DNA from 4 places in the Staphylococcus pseudoxylosus genome. Region 1 is predicted to be linked to each of the others. Evidence: riboswitches for the same ligand, from Rfam matches in the RefSeq annotation. Region 1 holds a riboswitch; each other region holds the start of a gene.
The links. A riboswitch is a leader RNA that binds a small molecule or an ion and turns the genes downstream of it on or off. The one in region 1 is predicted to bind S-adenosylmethionine.

Region 1 (4,989 bases):
TTAACGAATAATTTAGCTGCAGGTGTAGTGATTGTAACGATTTGTTACTACCTCATTTTGTGCTTAAAAAATAAGAAAGGGTGTGACATATAATGCCACAATATGAAGATTACATAAATTGGAGAAGGACTTTTCATCAATATCCAGAATTATCAGATGCAGAATATGAAACAACAAAAAGATTAAGAAGAATTTTAGAATCATATGAAATTACCATCCTAGACTTACCATTAGAAACGGGATTAGTAGCAGAGGTCGGTCAAGGTGAACATTTTGTAGCAGTTCGAACAGACATAGATGCTTTGCCTATTAAAGAGCAAGTTGTACATGAATTTACATCTACGAATGAAGGTATGATGCACGCTTGTGGACATGATATTCATATGGCCAGCATTCTTGCAGTAGTGACAAAATTGAAAGAAATTGAATCGCAATTAACTGGGCGCGTACGCATTATCTTCCAACCTGCAGAAGAACTAGGTTATGGAGCGTATCATATTACTGATACAGGTGCGATAGAAGGTGCTAAAGCGGTATTAGGTTATCATAATTATCCTACATTAGACATTGGTGAATTTGCAGTGAAATCAGGAGTTATTACATCATCTGTAGACCGATTTGAATTTAAAATTAAAGGTGTAGGCGCTCATGCTGCTAAACCTGAACAAGGTAATGATCCAGTGATTGTATTAGGACAATTAATTAATAGTGTGCAGTCTATTGTGAGCAGAAATTTATCAGCATTTGATAACGCTGTTGTTACTATTGGTGAAGTGTCTAGTGGTAATACATGGAATGTGATTGCAGATGAAGCTTATGTGCAAGGTACAGTGAGAAGTTTTGACGAAGAGAAACGTAATTATATCGAAGAACGTTTGCGTGCAATTGGAAGTGGTCTTGCAGAAGCATTTGGTGTTGAAATTGAAACGTTATACCATCGTTTACCAGGTGCGGTTGTTAACGATGAAAAATTAACAGAAGACGCGATAGAGGTTGCTAAAGCGGTAGGTTATAATGTGAGTATTATGGATCAACCATTAACTATTGGAGAAGATTTTTCAGGTTTCTCAAATAAATATCCAAGTGTATTTGTGTTTATTGGTTCTAATAGTGAGTATGATCTGCATCATCCTAAATATGATCCAGATGAACGTATATTAGAAAAAGTACCTGATTATTTCGTAAGTTTTGTACAAAAACTTTTAAATGAACAATCTAAATAGAATCTTTGATTGATGTATTAAAAGTTAAAAAATCAGGGTAATGCATAAGCATATTCTTTAAATAAGGAGTGTTTGCATATGTCAGGACAAGACCCTAGAACAAAATTTTCAAGTGAAGATTTCCCAAAACAAGAACAAGACGTTCCAGGTTTACAAGATAAATTAGACCCTAAACCTGATTGTGGTGAAACTACTTATATCGGTTATGGGCGTTTAAAAGATTATAAAATGTTAGTTACTGGTGGAGATTCCGCTATCGGTAGAGCTGCTGCCATAGCGTATGCTAAAGAAGGTGCAGATGTGGCGATTAATTACTTGCCTGCTGAGCAAGTGGACGCTGAAGAAGTACAACAAGTGATTGAAGCAGCGGGACGTAAAGCTGTATTAATCCCAGGCGATATACGCGATGAACAATTTAACTATGATTTAGTTGAAACAGCTTATAACAAACTTGGTGGATTAGATAATGTAACGATTGTAGCAGGACATCAGCAATATAGAAACAACCTTAAAGGCTTTGATACTGAATCATTTACTGAGACGTTCGAAACAAATGTCTATCCTATTTTCTGGTCAGTTCAAAAAGCGATTGATTATTTAGAACCTGGTGCAACAATTACACTGACTTCATCTGTGCAAGGTTATAATCCAAGCCCAATCTTACATGATTATGCCGCTTCTAAAGCAGCTATCATTTCACTTACCAAGAGCTTGTCTGAAGAATTAGGTAGCAAGGGAATCCGTGTAAATTGTGTAGCACCAGGACCATTCTGGTCACCACTCCAAATTTCTGGTGGACAGCCCCAATCTAAAATTCCAACTTTCGGTCAAAAAGAAGTGTTAGGTAGAGCGGGGCAACCGATTGAACTTTCAGGCGTGTATGTACATTTAGCAGCTGAGGAATCAAGTTATACTACAGGCCAAGTTTATGGCGTGACAGGTGGTACTCAATTAGATTAGAATTGATGAAGTAACGTAATGAGACGGTAATTTTATTTAACTTTTAGTGTTTCAATGTCTCGGTGATACTAAGCATAAGGAGGAAAGGATACATTGATATCCTACCTCCTTATTTTTGAAAGGTAAGGTAATCATTTATGAAAAAATTTAGAGCAGATGCTTTAAGCAAAAAACAAAATTATAAACTATTAAGTGGTAGTGTGATACCTAGACCCATCGCTTTTGTTACTTCGCAAGATAAAGATGGGCATTTAAATGCAGCGCCGTTTAGCTTTTTTAATGTTATAAATAGCGCGCCGCCAATGATCATGATTTCTACAGGTCGCTCTGAAGGGAAACGGAAAGACACTTCTTTAAATATTGAAGAAACGGAATCATTTGTAGTACATATTACAGATGAAGATACAGTTGAACAAATTAACCATACAGCAGCACCGTTGACTCGTAATCAAAATGAATTAGAAAGAACAAGTCTTAATTGTGTTGACTCTGAATTAGTTGCAGTACCTGGTATTGAACAAGCCAAAATTCGAATGGAATGTAAGCTAGATCGAATTATTCCATTAGGTGATCCTCAGGAAGGATCTGATTTAATTATAGGTGAAGTAGTCATGTTTCATATTGATGAATCAGTTTATATTGAAGATAGTAAAATAGACCCTGATGCGCTAAATGCAGTGGCGCGCTTAGCTGGTAATGATTATGCTTCTTTAGGTAATAAATTTACTATCGAACGTCCGATGCAGTAAATATAAAGCGACTAAATAACATAAGCTCTATTGAAATAATAGACGTTGAAGGAATTAGATAATGAAATCGTTTTTTAAATTGTTTCCTGTCCAATTCCATATTTGACGAATTACAATTAATACTGTACTGTAATAAAATAAAATAATAACTTATCAAGAGAAGTGTAGGGACTGGCCCGATGATACTTCGGCAACATGATGATGCGTGTGCCAAATCCAGTAGCATAATTCATGCTAGAAGATAAGAATGAATCACAGTTTACTCTTTCTTCTTAATTTAGAAAGAGTTTTTTTATTTTTTGGACTTAAAAATAACAGAAGGTTGGGTTCTGTTTTAATATTTAGGAAAGTTGGTTATATATGGAGGAGACAAAAAAAGGTAACGCATGGGCTTTGATACCTTTAATCGTATTTGTTGGTATGTTTTTAGGTGTGGGTATTAGTACAGGCGACTTTACTACGATGCCACTGAATGTAGCTATATTAGTTGCTGCTATTGTCGGCTTAGCGTTAAATAGAAAAGAATCATTTCAAAAAAAAGTTGAAGTTTTTACAAAAGGTGCAGGACATTCCAATATTATTTTAATGATGTTAATTTTCTTATTAGCAGGTGCCTTTTCTCAAACGACTGAAGATATGGGTGGCGTGCAGTCGACGGTTAACTTAGGGTTATCATTAATCCCAGAAAATTTAATTATCGTCGGACTATTTATCATATGTATGTTTGTATCTTTATCAATGGGGACGTCTGTAGGGACGGTAGCTGCTATAGCACCAGTTGGCTTTGGTTTAAGTCAGGCTACAGATGTTTCGGCTGCGATTACAATGGCTACTGTTGTTGGTGGAGCTATGTTTGGTGATAACTTATCAATGATTTCTGATACTACGATCGCTGCAGTACGTACCCAAAAAACGAAAATGAGCGATAAATTTAAAGTGAACATAAAGATTGTTTTACCTGGCGCGATATTTACTATTATTGCGCTTTGGTTTTTAACAAATGGTGCCCATATAGATGCAAATAAAAGTTATGATTATGATCTTATTAAAGTAATTCCATACTTATTTGTGCTTATCTTGGCATTAATAGGTGTAAATGTAGTTATCGTATTAATCGGTGGTATTATACTTTCTGCAATTATTGGATTAATCTACGGTTCATTTGGTTGGACAGGTTTATTAAGTTCTATATCTAAAGGTATTATCGGTATGGAAGATATAGCGATTATTGCATTGCTCATTGGTGGTTTAGTGGCGTTAATCCAACATAATGGTGGTATTACTTGGCTATTAAATTTTGTGCGCAGTAAAGTGAAATCTAAACGTGGTGCAGAATTAGGTATTGCTGGCTTAGTCAGTGTGGCAGATATATCAACCGCAAATAATACTATTTCTATATTAATGGCAGGACCATTAGCAAAAGATATTTCAGAGGAATATGATGTGGATCCACGTAAATCAGCTAGTATTTTAGATATGTTTGCGAGTTGTTTCCAAGGGATGCTGCCATATAGTCCTCAATTGATAGCTGCTGCAGGTGTGGCGTCTATATCTCCATTTGAATTAGTACCTTACGCAATTTATCCAATGATACTAGGCGTTTGTGGACTTATAGCAATTTTCTTTAGATTACCTAGATTAGATAAAAAGTAAATAAGATACATTGTAACATCAAATTGAGCAATGATTTTTATGTTCTCAATAGAGTATTGAAGTTATATGCTAATAAGCATGATTTGAAAATTGATGATGTTCATTGTGTTATATAATATTAAGAGACTATAAGCTAGCTTTGAATTTGAGTCCGGGATATATGAATGTTCCGGGCTCATTCGCTATTTTAAATAAACAGTATGCTAACAGAATATGCTAAGATAAATGTGAAGTTTATTTAGTATGATATTTAATGAAAATGAAAGTTTTGACGTTTACTGACTAATAGCGATAAAATGAGATTGTTAAAGTTTTATAAATATTAAAGAACATCACTATATTTACTTGATAATTGTTTAGAAGTATAGTGTAATGCGTTAGAATAGTAATAAGAGTGAAAGTAG
Region 2 (4,989 bases), 380 kb from region 1:
AGCTATTACTTATTATTTAATCAAGAAGTGGCTAATTGAAGTTAACATAATAAAAAACACCCATTCAAAAGACATTATCTGATGAATCGGTGTTTACATTTATTTTATTTTTCTGATGTATGGATTGTTTCTCTAATATATTCGTAAGCTTCTTTAAGTTGTTGCATTTCTTGATCATCTAACGTAATTGCAAATCTTTGAACAATACCAGAGCGATCAACTAACGTAGGTAAACTAAATGCGCCATCTGTTAAGTCATATTCTTTGCTGATTGAAGTCAATGGCATCATAGTACGTTGATTCAATGCAATAGTTTGTATCAATGATGTTGTAACTTTAGAAATCGCAGCATTAGTCCAACCTTTTTGATAAAAGACATCCATAGATACTTCATTAATGATAGATGTTATATGTGCTTTATCAATTTCTGGGCTATTACTTAGCGCTTCATATTCTGTAAGCGACATACCATGAATACGCACTTTACTCCACACAGGTATTGCATGTTGTCCATGCTCTCCAATAACAAATGCCTCAACATTTTTGGGGTCGATTTGATAATGATGAGCGATAATCGTCTTGAACCTTGAAGTTTCTAAAGACGTTCCCGTTCCAATGATTTTATGAGTTGGATAGTTTACTTGATTAGCAAAATATACGATCGAATCTACAGGATTAGAAATCACAATAATGATTGCCTCTTGTGTTACCTCAGCAACTTGACTCATAACATTTTTTATAATGTCATGATTGCCTTGTGCTAATAAAGTACGATCACCATCATTTTTATCTGTTGGTACACTCGCAGCAACCACAATAAAATCAGCATCTGCTAAATCTTGATAATCTCCAGCTTTAATCTTGATATGCGCAGTATTAAATAATCCTTGTGAATGATTATGATCAAGCGCTTCTCCACTTGCAATTTCATCTTTATCATCAACCAACACAATCTCTGAAAATAAATTCAAATATTGTACATCTGTTAAAACTTGACTACCTACTCTTCCTAAACCAACAATGCCTAGTTTAGACATACACTACACCCCTTTTTCATTACTAATATCTGTTCATAATAACTTATTTTTCATACGGAATTACATCTTTACCGTATTCTTTTTTAATGAATTCTTTCATGTCTTTAGATTGTAGCACTTTTATAAGTGCTTGATATTTTTCGTCATCTTTATGTCCTTTTTTCACAGCAACGATATTCGCAAACGGTGATGACTCAGTTTCACTAATGATAGCATCTTTATGTGGCGTTAACCCATTATCTAACGCATAGTTTGAATTCATAATAACTGCAGCACCTTCCTTACTTTCATATGTCTTAGGTAAGAATTCTGCCCCTTGTTTATTATTAAACTTCAAATCTTTTTTATTTTCTACAATGTCTTCAAATTTTGCGTCTTCTATACTAACACCTTTTTTAATCTTTATTAATCCTTCATCTACAAAGAATGATAAGAATCTACCCTCTTCAGCTGGATTGTTAGAAACATATATTGTTGAACCTTTAGGAATATCTTTAATATCTTTATATTTTTTACTATAAACACCCATTGGCGTAGTAAATACTTTTCCAACTTCTTCTATATCATAATTGTGATCTTTCTTTTCTGCTTTTAAGTAAGGCGTATGCTGGAAGAAATTGGCATCTACATCACCTTTATCTAATAGTTTATTAGGTACTTTATAATCATTAACTGTTTTAACTTCTAAATCATATCCTTGTTTTTTCATTTCTTCTTTTGCATGTTTCAATACTTCACCGTGTGGTGCTGGCGAAGCTGCAATTGTTATTTTTTTATCCCCATCTTTACCATTTGAATTGCCACATGCTGCAAGAACAATGGTTAATATTAATAATGAACATAAAACAATTAATTTCCTCATAATCTATTTCACTCCTCATGAATTTTTAAGTTTCAAAGTAAATAAAAAATACTTTCTCTTAATTTTATAAGAGAAAGTATAAACCTTCTCTCATCTCTAAAAGTTTGGTAACTTTTTGTGAATTAGCACCATTTCGTATAACGACGGTTGCTGGGTTTCATAGGGCACGTCCCTCCACCTCTCTTGATAAGAGTAAATCAGTATGTAGTTACAATGTTTTTATCCTAGCATTATACTCATGTTTAGTCAACGAGTTTTAAGAAAATTCTAAATAATACGTCTACTAACTAACTTCTGTTCCATGTGAAACAACAATCCATTAAAGCGATATAACTTTATAGAAGGACAACTGCTACATATGCAATAAAGTTATTTAATGCATGCAGTGCTATAGCAGTAGCTAAACTTCGTTGTGTTTTTAAATAGACATATACGATACCTATAGCGATAACAAGATACATAACAATTTCTAATGGTGATTGTGCTGCTATTACGTGTAAAGATGCAAAAACAATTACAGATATGACTGACATCACTATAAAATTCAATTTCTTTCCTAATTCACCAATTACCAAGTGTCGGAAGAGAAACTCTTCAGTAACCGGCGCAATAATTACAATAGAAAAGAACGCAAGTACCGTTGAGAATGGTGTACTAAACATTTGTTGAATCAATAAATCGTTTTGTGTTTCTTCAAACTTCCATTGTTCAGGTGCAAACGCATCAACTAATACAGGAAAAATTAATTTAAATATAAACATAACAATAAATGTAACAATGATGAGTTTCCAGTATTTCTTAATATTACTGAAGCCACTTTTCCACTCAATTTTATAACTATTTTTATGTAACAACATCCATATAATCATGATAAATATAAAAACACCAATCTCCATTAACAAATCAGCGGCGCTCGACCCATCAAATTTATCATTACTGTAACTATCACCAAAACTTATATTAACTGCCCACGTTATACTCAAAATTATAAGTGACAAGAAAAAATTACTAGCTAAATAAATGATTGGCAGAAAAAAATCTTTACCGTTAATATCCTTCCATCGATATTTCTTTTCGTTTTTAACCGACATTATAGTCCCTCCTAAAGTTTTATATATAACACACTTTTACATTGTACAATTTCCATTTTCTTCAAACATTTTACAATAATATAAATAGATAGTATAGATAGACATGTAAACTAATTTATTTAAATTTCAATGCGTAAAAGGAAATGAAAAGTGGTATATAGAGATTAAATATACTATACATAGTTTAAGGAGTTGTTGTCGATGCGTATATTGGTACTAGGTGCTGGCGGAATTGGTGGATATTTTGGTGGTCGCTTAGCTGAGGCTGGCAAACATGTCACATTTTTAGTACGGCCCAAACGCAAATCATATCTAGAACGAAATGGCTTAGCCATTCATAGTGAAAAAGGAGATTATCATTTTAATCCACAACTCATCACAAAAGATGATCGTGTCGAACCTTTTGATATCGTGCTCTTATCTTCAAAGTCTTATCACTTAGATCATGCTATTGAAGATTTAAAACCATTTATAGATCATAACACCTTAATTATTCCACTACTTAATGGCGTTGCACATGTCCCTAAATTACAAAACGCTTTTGGAAAAAATAAAATCATGGGTGGTTACTGCATTATTGAAACAACACTTGATAGTACTGGCGAAATTGTTCAAACCAGTCAATTTGATAAACTCTTTTTCGGGGAGTTAGGTGGTACTGAAAGCAACCGTGCTAAATATGTTGAACAAGCATTTTCAGGAACAAAAGCTGAATTTATTCTAAACACAAATGTCGAACAAGGCATGTGGCATAAATATTTAATGATCACTGTATTATCGGGCGTAACAACACTTATGCACGCGCCTATTGGACCTATTCGTGATAGTGAAGGTGGTATAGAATTTATTAAATCCTTGTATAATGAGGCTGCTAGTATTATGCGTAAACACAACGCACCTATCTCTGATCAAATTGTTTCTAAATACATGCAAGCACTAAATCAATTATCTTATCATTTCAAAACTTCCATGCAACGAGATATGGAAAAGGGTCTAAATATCGAAACCGATCATTTGCAAGGTTATTTATTAGAATTAGCGGCACACTACAATTTAGAAGCACCACTGCTTACTTGTGTTTATCAAAACCATAGCGTATATAAAGAAATGCTACATTAAGTATCTACACATATAGGAGTGTGACAGAAGCGAGTTTTTAACTTTCTGTGCACTTCCTATATTTTTGCTTATCTTTAATATCAACATTTTGTATGCTTTTTATTTAAATTATTTGAATAACTAATTAAGAAAAACGGAGGCATTCGTCATGCAATCTAATCAACCACAACACCCATTTGATTTAGCAACTCAACTCACACAACAGAAACCAGGCATGTATTCAGGACAAACTTCTAGCGCCTATGCGAATATGGTCGGACCATTCGGTGGTGTTATCGCATCCACATTATTACGTGCAGTTTTAGAACATGATGATATTCTAGGAGAACCCATCTCCCTAACAATAAACTATGCTGCTCCTATACATGAAGGTAATTTTAGGATCATTGCCTATCCATCAAGAACGAATCGGTCAACACAGCACTGGTATATAGAACTAAAACAAAATGATAACATCGTTATTACTGGAACAGCAGTTACTGCTAAGCGACGAGATACATGGTCGTCAACAGAACTAGCCTTTCCTGATGTCCCACCTGCAGACGAAGTAACACGTACACCATTAGAAAGCGCACCACCATGGGCGCAAAACTATGACATCAGAATGATTAAAGGTGCGCCACTAGCAATGAATCCTACTCAACAACCAGATTCCGTAACGTTACAATGGATAAAAGACAGCCCTGATAGAGATTTAGATTTCTTATCTCTCGCATCTATATGTGATGCATTCTTCCCACGCATCTATGTACGTCGTAAAGCGTTCGTTCCCATTGGTACAGTATCACTCACTATATATTTCCATGCTAATGCTGAGACTTTAAAGCACAATGGGAGCCAACTGCTACTTGGACATGCCCGTGCCCTTAAATTTTTTAAT
Region 3 (4,989 bases), 330 kb from region 1:
CAATGCGATTCAGTTTATCACCTTTAGCAACGGCTGTTGTGGCGAGTTCTGCTTTTGTAGGCAGTGGCGCAGCGCAATTTAAAGATGGTGCTTGGATGCTTGTAGGTGTTGGAGATCTTATTAACACAATGATCACTGCAGCAATTGCTGTTTTTTTAATATTAGTCGTTGGAGAAAGATTTGGTAGTTTAACGTTAATTATTTTGCCGACTATTGTCGGTGTGATAGCCAGCTTTATTGGCGTGCTTATATTACCATATGTCCAAATGATTACAACTGGTATTGGTAATTTAGTTAATACATTTACAGAATTGCAACCAGTATTGATGTCTATGCTTATTGCATTAGTATTTAGTTTTATAATTATTTCACCTATATCAACTGTAGCAACTGCTTTAGCTATAGGTATTAGCGGTTTAGCGGCTGGTTCTGCTTCACTTGGAATTGTGGCATGTGAAGGTGCATTAGTTGCAGGCACGTTAAAAGTAAATAGAGCAGGTGTACCTCTGACAATCTTTTTAGGGGGTGTGAAAATGATGATACCTAATATGGTAAGACATCCTATTATTTTACTACCAATTTTCTCAAATGCACTAATCACTGGTTTTGTTGGTGCACTCATAGGAATTGGTGGAACAAAAGAATCAGCAGGTTTTGGAATTATTGGGCTTGTTGGGCCAATAAGTGCGTTTAGATTTATGGAACATTCAATATTATTAAACTTAATATATGTATTTATTGCGTTTTTTGTAGTTCCATTTGTAATGGGGTATTTGATCAATACATTTTATATGAAAACATTGAAATTATATGATAGAGAAATTTTCAAATTCTTAGCGTAAAATGATATATAATGTTTAAAATGTATAGTTATTTTTGTAATATAATGTAATGTTTTGAATGTTGAATAAAATAATAAAGTATATTAAAAGGCCACAAAACAGTGGTCTTTTTTGATTTTAGACAAAAAAAATTGCAAGTTTTACTCCAAAATATAATTTTTTTGTTCATTTATTATTTTACAGTTGTGTAACAAAAAGATTTGCTGTAATAATTCAGACTATGTGAGCGTGTTCGATGATAAACGTATAAAGATTAATATAACAGTACTATGCACAATATATTTTGAAAACAACGAAAGAATTATGCATTACAAAACAAAACAGTAGTATTTCAATGTTACAAAGTATCTTTTCTTTTGTAACGTTTTGTTATGAAAGTGTAATATAAATAGGCGAAATATGTGTTATATTATTTGTGGCGAAAAAATAAAACATAAAAATTAATCGATTTCAGCACATACGATAAATAATTTAACGAAAATATAATTTTACTTAAAAAGATTTTAATTGGAGGATTTTTTAATTATGAAGAAAACAGTTTTAGCATCATCATTAGCAGTAGCATTAGGTGTAACAGGATATGCAACAACAGCAGACCACAATCAAGCTCACGCTTCAGAAGAAAATATCGACAAAGCGCATTTAGCTGATTTAGCTCAAAACAATCCTGAAAAATTAAACCAAAAACCATTACACGCTGGCGCGTATAACTATAACTTCGTTTTAGGTGGAAATGAATATACATTCACTTCAAATGGTCAATCTTGGTCATGGAATTACACAGCTACAGGTGCTCAAAGTGCAACTTCTAACACAGTACAAGATGTAACTACTCAAGCAACTACAAATACTAACGAAACTTCAGCTAGTGAAGTAAGTGCTCAAAAACAATCAAGCAATACTCCAGTAGCAGCAGTTGAAGCGCCTAAAGCTTCTTCAAACACAAGTGTTCAAACTGCTCAAACAAGTACTGCAACTAAAACTTACAAAGCTGCTCAAACATCAGCTGCATCAACTGGTGGATCAGTTAAAGCTCAATTCATAGCTGCAGGTGGGACAGAAGCTATGTGGAATTCAATTGTAATGCCTGAATCAAGTGGTAACCCAAATGCTGTTAACCCAGCTGGTTACAGAGGTTTAGGTCAAACTAAAGAATCATGGGGAACTGGTTCAGTAGCAAGCCAAACTAAAGGTATGATTAATTACGGTAAAAGCCGTTACGGTTCAATGGAAGCAGCTATGGCTTTCCGTGCTTCTAATGGATGGTGGTAGGATCTAAATAACTAAATAGAAATATTTAGTTATCTTAGATTGAACAACCCGGGACGTTTATGTTCCGGGTTTTATTATTTTATTTGATGTTTTAATGTGAGTGACATCGAGATCTTATTATTCTATGAGATTTTGATGTCACATTTTTGTTTCGAGAGTAGATTGACAAGCGTGAATATTCTGATAAAATTAATAGTAATTTAAAATAAACTTATCCAGAGAAGCTGAGGGATTTGGCCTTATGAAGCTTCAGCAACAGACTTTGATATAAAAGTACTGTGCTACTTCCAACAAGCATGAATGCTTGAAAGATAGGTGACATGTGTAACTATATGCCACACAGGTCGGCATATAGTTTTTTTAATAGGAGGACTTTTATGGCAATTTCAGATAGATTGGCACAAATACCAGATAGTTATTTTGCAAAAACAATGGGACAGAAAGTAGAACATGGTCCTTTACCTTTAATTAATATGGCTGTAGGTATTCCTGATGGTGAAACGCCCAAAGGAATTATTGACTGTTTTGCTGATGCGCTGCGTCAGCCTGATAATCAAAAGTATGTTGCTTTCCATGGTAAAGACTCATTTAAGCAAGCAATAGTAGATTTTTATCAGAGACAATTTCAAGTTGCATTAGATAAAGAAGATGAAGTATGTATTTTATATGGCACTAAAAATGGTCTTGTTGGTTTACCTACATGTATCGTTAATCCAGGAGAAAATGTGTTACTACCAGATCCAGGATATACGGATTATAAAGCGGGGGTGTTACTTGCTGATGCACAACCACAACCGCTCGTTTTAGAGCCGCCTTATTATTTGCCTCAGTGGGACAAAATAAGCAAAAAAACATTACTCAATACACGTTTAGTTTATTTGACTTATCCAAATAACCCGACAGGTTCAGTTGCTACAAAATCAATATTTGAGGAAGCGGTTGAGCGTTTTAAAGGAACAAAAACAAAGATTGTTCATGATTTTGCGTATAGTGCCTTTGGCTTTGATGCTAAAAATCCTAGTATATTGCAAGCAGAAGGAGCAAAAGACTTAGCAATAGAAATATTTTCATTATCAAAAGGCTATAATATGTCAGGATTTCGAGTTGGCTTTGCTGTTGGAAACAAAGACATCATACAAGCATTAAAGAAATATCAATCACATACGCACGCAGGTATGTTTGGTGCATTGCAAGACGCAGCAACATACGCTTTGAATAACTATGATGATTTTCTAGACGAACAAAATTTAACATTTAAACGTCGTAGAGATGAGTTTGAAGCTAAATTACAACAAGCAAATATACCTTTTGAGCCAATGAAAGGTGGTATTTTCTTATGGTTACGGACACCTAAAAACTTTGATGGAGAAAGTTTTGTTGATTATTTATTACAAGAACAGTCAATTCTTGTTGCGCCAGGTATACCATTTGGAGAACATGGCAAACATTATGTACGTATTTCTTTAGCTTTAGATGATGCATCGTTACTAGAAGCTGCAGAAAGGATACAATCGCTTAAGCACCTTTATGAATAGAATCAATATGATCGGAGTGATTAACTTATGACAAGTATTAAAATTTTTGGAGTAAGAGAAGAAGATATACCTTATATTAAAGCATGGTCAACAAAGCATAATGTGACTGTCGATTTAGATGAAGCATTACTTTCGTCAGAAACCGTCGATCGTACAAAAGGTTTTGATGGTGTTTCGATATCACAGCAAATTCCTTTTGGTGAAGATGTATACCGCAAGTTACATGAATTTGGAATTAAGCAAATTGCGCAACGAAGTGCTGGTTTTGACATATATGATTTTGATTTAGCTCAAAAATATGATTTGATTATTTCTAATGTGCCATCTTATTCACCGCATTCTATTGCTGAATATACGGTGTCACAAGCACTTAATTTGGTCAGAAACTATAATGATATTCAACAAAAAACAGCTTCATATGATTTTAGATGGCAACCAGCTATCTTATCACGCTCTATTAAAGACTTGAAAGTTGCTGTTATAGGGACTGGTCGTATCGGTTCAATTGTTGCTAAGATATTTGCACAAGGCTTTGGAGCTGAAGTTATTGCTTATGATATTGCCCCTAATGAAAGCTATAAGTCATTTTTAACGTATGCTAATAGCATAAATGAAGCTGTGCAAGAAGCGGATATTGTTACGGTTCATATCCCTGCAAGTAAGGATAGTGATTATTTATTTGATGATGCACTGTTTAATGAATTTAAACCAGGATCAGTATTTATCAATTGTGCAAGAGGTGCCATTGTAAAAACGAGTGCGCTAATACACGCACTGGATAATGGTGTTTTAAAAGGAGCAGCACTTGATACATATGAAGGGGAAAAGGGATTGTTTCCAAGTGATCAACGACATTCTGAATTAAAGGATGAAGTATTAAAGCAATTAATCGAACGACAAGATGTTATTGTTTCACCTCATATTGCTTTTTATACAGATGCTGCCGTTGAAAACCTCATTGTCGATGCTTTAGATGCGACAATTGATGTTATTGAGACTGGTGACACTAAACTACGTGTGAATTAATAAAGAAGCAATGATGTATATTTAAAATGTAAAATATTAAATAAAAGGGGCAGGACAGAAACCTAATTTTTTCAAAAAGAATTTCATTGTCCTACCCCTGGCAGTGATGACAAGAGTTGAAAAAGCTTTTAGACAAGCTTTTTCAATCGAGTCAGCAACTGCTATCACACTGAGTGGAAACCGAGACATTATATATGTGCTAGCCATTTTATTTTGAGAATATGGCTAATAAATCTTATTCAGTCGTGTTATCGATGATACTTATATTTGACGTGTTTTTAATATATTATTTTACGTCATAACCTTGATCTTCT
Region 4 (4,989 bases), 410 kb from region 1:
GTTTCTATTACCTAATTCTCTCTTTTATATGATATTAATTAACAGATATTATTTGAACCCGCCACGTGCTGCTAAATCATCAACTTCTACACCGAATTTTTCGAAGTTATGATTGAAACGGTTAATTAAATCTTGAGCTTGCTCTCTATACGCTTCTGGCTTACTCCAAGCATTAATAGGATTCAATAGTGTTTGAGGGACATCCTCAACTTCAACTGGAATATCTAAACCGAACATATCATCTTTAATATATTCTGCATCTCTTAATTGCCCTGTAATTGCTTGATTCACCATTTGTCTTGTGTAACTTAGGCTTATACGACGTCCTATGCCATATTTACCACCAGTCCAACCAGTGTTTACAAGATAAACATCTACATCGTGTTGATCGATTAAGTTACCTAATAAATCAGCATAAACTTTAGCGTTTAGAGGTAAGAAAGGTGAACCGAAACATGTAGAGAATGAAGGTTCTGGCTCAGTTATACCACGTTCTGTACCAGCTAATTTAGCAGTGAATCCACTCAAGAAATGATACATTGCTTGATCTTTGGATAGTTTTGAAATAGGTGGTAGAACACCGAAAGCATCTGCAGTTAAGAAAATAATTGTATTAGGGTGAGCTGCTTTAGATGGCGTTACAATATTTTCAATGTGGTTGATTGGGTAAGCTGCACGCGTATTTTCTGTGTATTGATTATTATCGAAGTCAACGTCACCATCTTCGTCAACGATAACATTTTCTAAAATAGTACCATATTTAATAGCGTCATAAATTTGAGGTTCTTTTTTATAAGAAAGGTTAATTGCTTTAGCGTAACAACCACCTTCAATGTTGAAAATACCATTTTCATTCCAACCATGTTCGTCATCGCCAATAAGTTTACGTGTTGGGTCAGCGGATAGTGTCGTTTTACCAGTACCAGAAAGGCCGAAGAATAAAGCAACGTCACCTTTGTCTCCAACGTTAGCTGAACAATGCATGCTCATAATGTTATCTTTAGGTAGTAAATAGTTCATTACGGAGAAAATACCTTTTTTCATTTCACCAGCATACTCAGTCCCACCAATGAGGATCACTTTATGTTTGAATGATGTGATGATAAATGTTTCTGAGTTTGTGCCGTCAATTTCTGGATCGGCTTTAAAATGCGGTGCTGAAATAATTGTGAAGTTTGGTTTGATTTCTTGTGCTTCTTCTTTTGAATTAGGGCGTATAAACATATTTTGAGCAAATAGATTATGCCACGCTAATTCATTTACAACAGTTAATTTCAATTGTGAGTCGTGATCACTACCAGCATAACCATTGAATACATATAGTTCATCTTTTTTGTCTAAATAGTTTAGAACCTTATCATATAAATTTAAAAATGTTTCTTCCTCAATCGGTTGGTTAACATTTCCCCAGTCAATATCATCTCTATAAGATGGCTCATTTACAATAAACTTATCTTTTGGTGAACGACCTGTATATTTACCTGTTCTAGCGTTAATTGCACCTAATTCGGTAAGTTCGCCTTCATCATTATCTAAAATCTTGTTATACAACTGTGTTGTAGATAATTGAAATAATGAAGATTTTTTGTCTAAAATACTTTCAATTTTGTTTGTATAAGTGTATGTATCTACAGCCATACTAATCCCTCCAACGCTATTTAGTTATTGTAAGCCTTTACAATTACAGAGTATAACACATATATATCAATAGTCCATACCAATTTAAAAGGAATTTTAAATAAATATTAATAAATGTAAAATTGACATTATATCGTTGATTCTGTACTATAGGACTTAACGGATTCTCTTATCCTGAGTGGCGGAGGGACATGGACCCAATGAAGCCCAGCAACCTCTTCTTAATACGAAGAAAGGTGCCAAACCGTTTGCAGACAAATATCGTCTGAACGATAAGAGCGAATGGACGTATAAGGGCCTTCTCTCTATTTATTGATAGTGTAGAAGGCTTTTTTAATGAGCTCAACAGAGAGAGAATTTTCGTAATTTAAAACTAAAGGAGCAAATTATGACTTACAATAGAAGATTATTCACTTCAGAATCAGTAACAGAAGGGCATCCAGATAAAATAGCGGATCAAGTATCTGATGCTATATTGGATGAAATATTGAAAGATGACCCAAACGCACGTGTTGCTTGTGAAACGACAGTGACTACTGGCATGGCGTTAATTTCAGGAGAAATATCAACAACAACATATGTTGATATTCCGAAAGTGGTTAGAGAAACAATCAAAGAGATAGGCTACACGCGTGCTAAATACGGTTATGATAGCCAGACAATGGCAGTATTAACGGCAATTGATGAACAGTCACCAGATATCGCTCAAGGTGTCGATACAGCATTAGAGTATCGTGAAGACGCATCAGAAGAAGAAATCGAAGCTACAGGAGCGGGAGATCAAGGTTTGATGTTCGGTTATGCTACGAATGAAACGGATACATACATGCCTTTACCAATCTTCTTATCGCATCAACTTGCGAAACGCTTATCAGATGTACGTAAAGATGAAATATTAAATTACTTACGTCCTGATGGTAAAGTACAAGTAACTGTGGAATATGATGAGCAAGATCAACCACATCGCATTGATACGATTGTCGTGTCAACACAACATGCTGAAGATATCGAATTAGCACAAATTCAAGATGATATTAAAGAACATGTTATTTATCCAACAGTGCCAGAAGCACTTTTAGATGAGAACACTAAATTTTATATCAATCCTACTGGTCGTTTCGTTATAGGTGGACCACAAGGTGATGCAGGGCTTACTGGACGTAAAATAATTGTTGATACGTATGGTGGTTATGCACGTCATGGTGGGGGATGCTTTAGTGGTAAAGACCCAACTAAAGTTGACCGTTCTGCTGCTTATGCTGCACGCTATGTAGCAAAAAATATCGTTGCTGCTGAATTAGCAGACAAATGTGAAGTACAACTTGCATATGCGATTGGTGTAGCTGAGCCTGTTTCTATTTCTATAGATACATTTGGTACAGGAAAAGTTAAAGAAAATGAATTGGTTGAGGCAGTTAGACAACATTTTGATTTAAGACCAGCTGGAATTATTAAAATGTTAGACTTGAAACACCCTATTTATAAACAAACTGCTGCATATGGCCATTTTGGTCGTACAGACGTATTATTACCATGGGAAAAGTTAGATAAAATTAATTTATTAAAAGATACAGTTAAAGCTTAACTAGAACAAAAGTTTTTTAACTTTACTCTCGAATGCTATACGTTTATCTATTATAATTAAGTTACTGAACACATAAAGGAGCGTTTTTTGTTATGAATTCATTTGGACCATTAGAGATTGGTTTAATTGTGGCAATTGTTGTAGCAGTAATTTGTTTCATTTTATTTATCATTGCTTTGAAAAGTAAGAAGAAAGCACAACAAAAGGTAGAAGAACAATACAAAACCAGAGAACAAAAACTAAGCGATGAGCATGAAGAAGAACTAGAAAAAGAAAGAATAGAAAATAAAAAAACAGTAACAAAGCAAAAAGAAGAATATAATGCTACAGTTAATTCGAAAAATAGAGAAATTGATGCATTGAAATTATTCTCTAAAAATCAAAGTGAATATGTAACTGATATGAGACTTATTGGTATTCGAGAAAGATTAGTAAATGAGAAAAGAATTCGTCCAGAAGATATGCACATTATGGCTAATATATTTTTACCTAAGAATGAATTTAATGATGTACAGCGTATTAGTCATTTAGTACTTACGCGTACTGGTTTATATATAATTGACTCACAATTATTAAAAGGTCACGTATACAATGGCGTGAGTGCTGCACAATTTAAAGAACAACCAACAATGGAGCAAGTTTTTAATGCGTTGGATCTTGATAGACAAGAACCACAAACACTTGTATTAGATCAAAACGAAGATGAAAACTCATTATCTTTTGTTAATTATACGACTCATTTGAATGATATTGAGAAACTAGCGGGTGATATTCAAACTGAATTGAATTTAAAATTCACACCAACTACCATTTTATATTTCAATCCTAAAAATGAGGGTGATGTAACAATTTCAAACTATGCGCAAAGTTCAAATACCAAAGTGTTAGTTGGTCCAGAACAATTGGATGAATTCTTCAATAAATTCGTCTTCCATGGTCGCATTCAATATAACGTTGAAGATTTACAACGTGTTATGGATGAAATTGAATCATTTAACTAAAGAAATAAATTTCATATTTTGAGAATAAATCATGCTATGTAGTATAAACTGTCAACAAAAGTATTTAGACTTTTGTTGACAGTTTTTTTGGACTATAAAATTTTAAAAATATAATCTGATACAGCCTGACTATTTAATTTAACTATAAATTAAATAGGTGATTGATGACATATGCTATAAAGAATTTCAAAAATAAGAATGAATTGTAAACATATAGGCATTTTTATTTATATATTTGGGAATATTGATTAGTATAATAAATAACAAAATAAAAAGGGGATTTTAACTTGGAAAATATTACATTTTACAATGGGAATGAAATGCCGATTGTTGGATTGGGCACATTTCGCGTGGAGAATAATGATGAATGTGCAGCATCAGTAAAACATGCGATTGAAAACGGCTATACACATATTGACACAGCAATGATTTATGAAAATGAAGATAAAGTAGGTCAAGGTATTGCTGAAGGATTAGCTTCAACAGGATTAAAAAGAAGTGACCTATTCATTACTTCTAAATTATGGCTTGATGACTACGGTCGACAAAATGTCGCTAATGCATATGAAACAAGTTTAAACAAATTAGGTTTAGACTATTTAGATTTATATCTAATGCACTGGCCTGGAACTGATGAAGCACTGATGATTGATACTTGGCAGGGTATGGAAGACCTTTATAAAAATGATAAAGTGAAAAATATTGGTGTAAGTAACTTTAATATTGAACATTTAGAAGCATTATTAGCACAAGTTTCAATTAAAC

Region 2: another riboswitch for S-adenosylmethionine. It lies ahead of LG295_RS01795 (MetQ/NlpA family ABC transporter substrate-binding protein); the one in region 1 lies ahead of LG295_RS03555 (Na+/H+ antiporter NhaC family protein).
Region 3: another riboswitch for S-adenosylmethionine. It lies ahead of LG295_RS02040 (aminotransferase class I/II-fold pyridoxal phosphate-dependent enzyme); the one in region 1 lies ahead of LG295_RS03555 (Na+/H+ antiporter NhaC family protein).
Region 4: another riboswitch for S-adenosylmethionine. It lies ahead of metK (methionine adenosyltransferase); the one in region 1 lies ahead of LG295_RS03555 (Na+/H+ antiporter NhaC family protein).

What each region holds. Positions count from the first base shown of each region.
Region 1 covers NZ_CP085024.1:792,978-797,966, forward strand. Annotated here, with positions in the region: gene LG295_RS03535 (SulP family inorganic anion transporter) at 1-93, shown strand, start outside; gene LG295_RS03540 (amidohydrolase) at 93-1,223, shown strand; gene LG295_RS03545 (SDR family oxidoreductase) at 1,302-2,183, shown strand; gene LG295_RS03550 (flavin reductase family protein) at 2,321-2,932, shown strand; SAM riboswitch class I at 3,080-3,180, shown strand; gene LG295_RS03555 (Na+/H+ antiporter NhaC family protein) at 3,293-4,585, shown strand.
Region 2 covers NZ_CP085024.1:410,342-415,330, reverse strand. Annotated here, with positions in the region: gene LG295_RS01800 (lactate/malate family dehydrogenase) at 105-1,037, opposite strand; gene LG295_RS01795 (MetQ/NlpA family ABC transporter substrate-binding protein) at 1,081-1,899, opposite strand; SAM riboswitch class I at 1,987-2,092, opposite strand; gene LG295_RS01790 (type II CAAX endopeptidase family protein) at 2,235-2,990, opposite strand; gene panE (2-dehydropantoate 2-reductase) at 3,192-4,109, shown strand; gene LG295_RS01780 (thioesterase family protein) at 4,258-4,989, shown strand, end outside.
Region 3 covers NZ_CP085024.1:458,916-463,904, forward strand. Annotated here, with positions in the region: gene LG295_RS02030 (PTS sugar transporter subunit IIC) at 1-842, shown strand, start outside; gene LG295_RS02035 (transglycosylase) at 1,368-2,114, shown strand; SAM riboswitch class I at 2,323-2,432, shown strand; gene LG295_RS02040 (aminotransferase class I/II-fold pyridoxal phosphate-dependent enzyme) at 2,492-3,649, shown strand; gene LG295_RS02045 (D-lactate dehydrogenase) at 3,677-4,675, shown strand; gene copZ (copper chaperone CopZ) at 4,962-4,989, opposite strand, start outside.
Region 4 covers NZ_CP085024.1:1,203,231-1,208,219, forward strand. Annotated here, with positions in the region: gene pckA (phosphoenolpyruvate carboxykinase (ATP)) at 49-1,638, opposite strand; SAM riboswitch class I at 1,805-1,917, shown strand; gene metK (methionine adenosyltransferase) at 2,027-3,223, shown strand; gene LG295_RS05825 (nuclease-related domain-containing protein) at 3,316-4,224, shown strand; gene LG295_RS05830 (aldo/keto reductase) at 4,512-4,989, shown strand, end outside.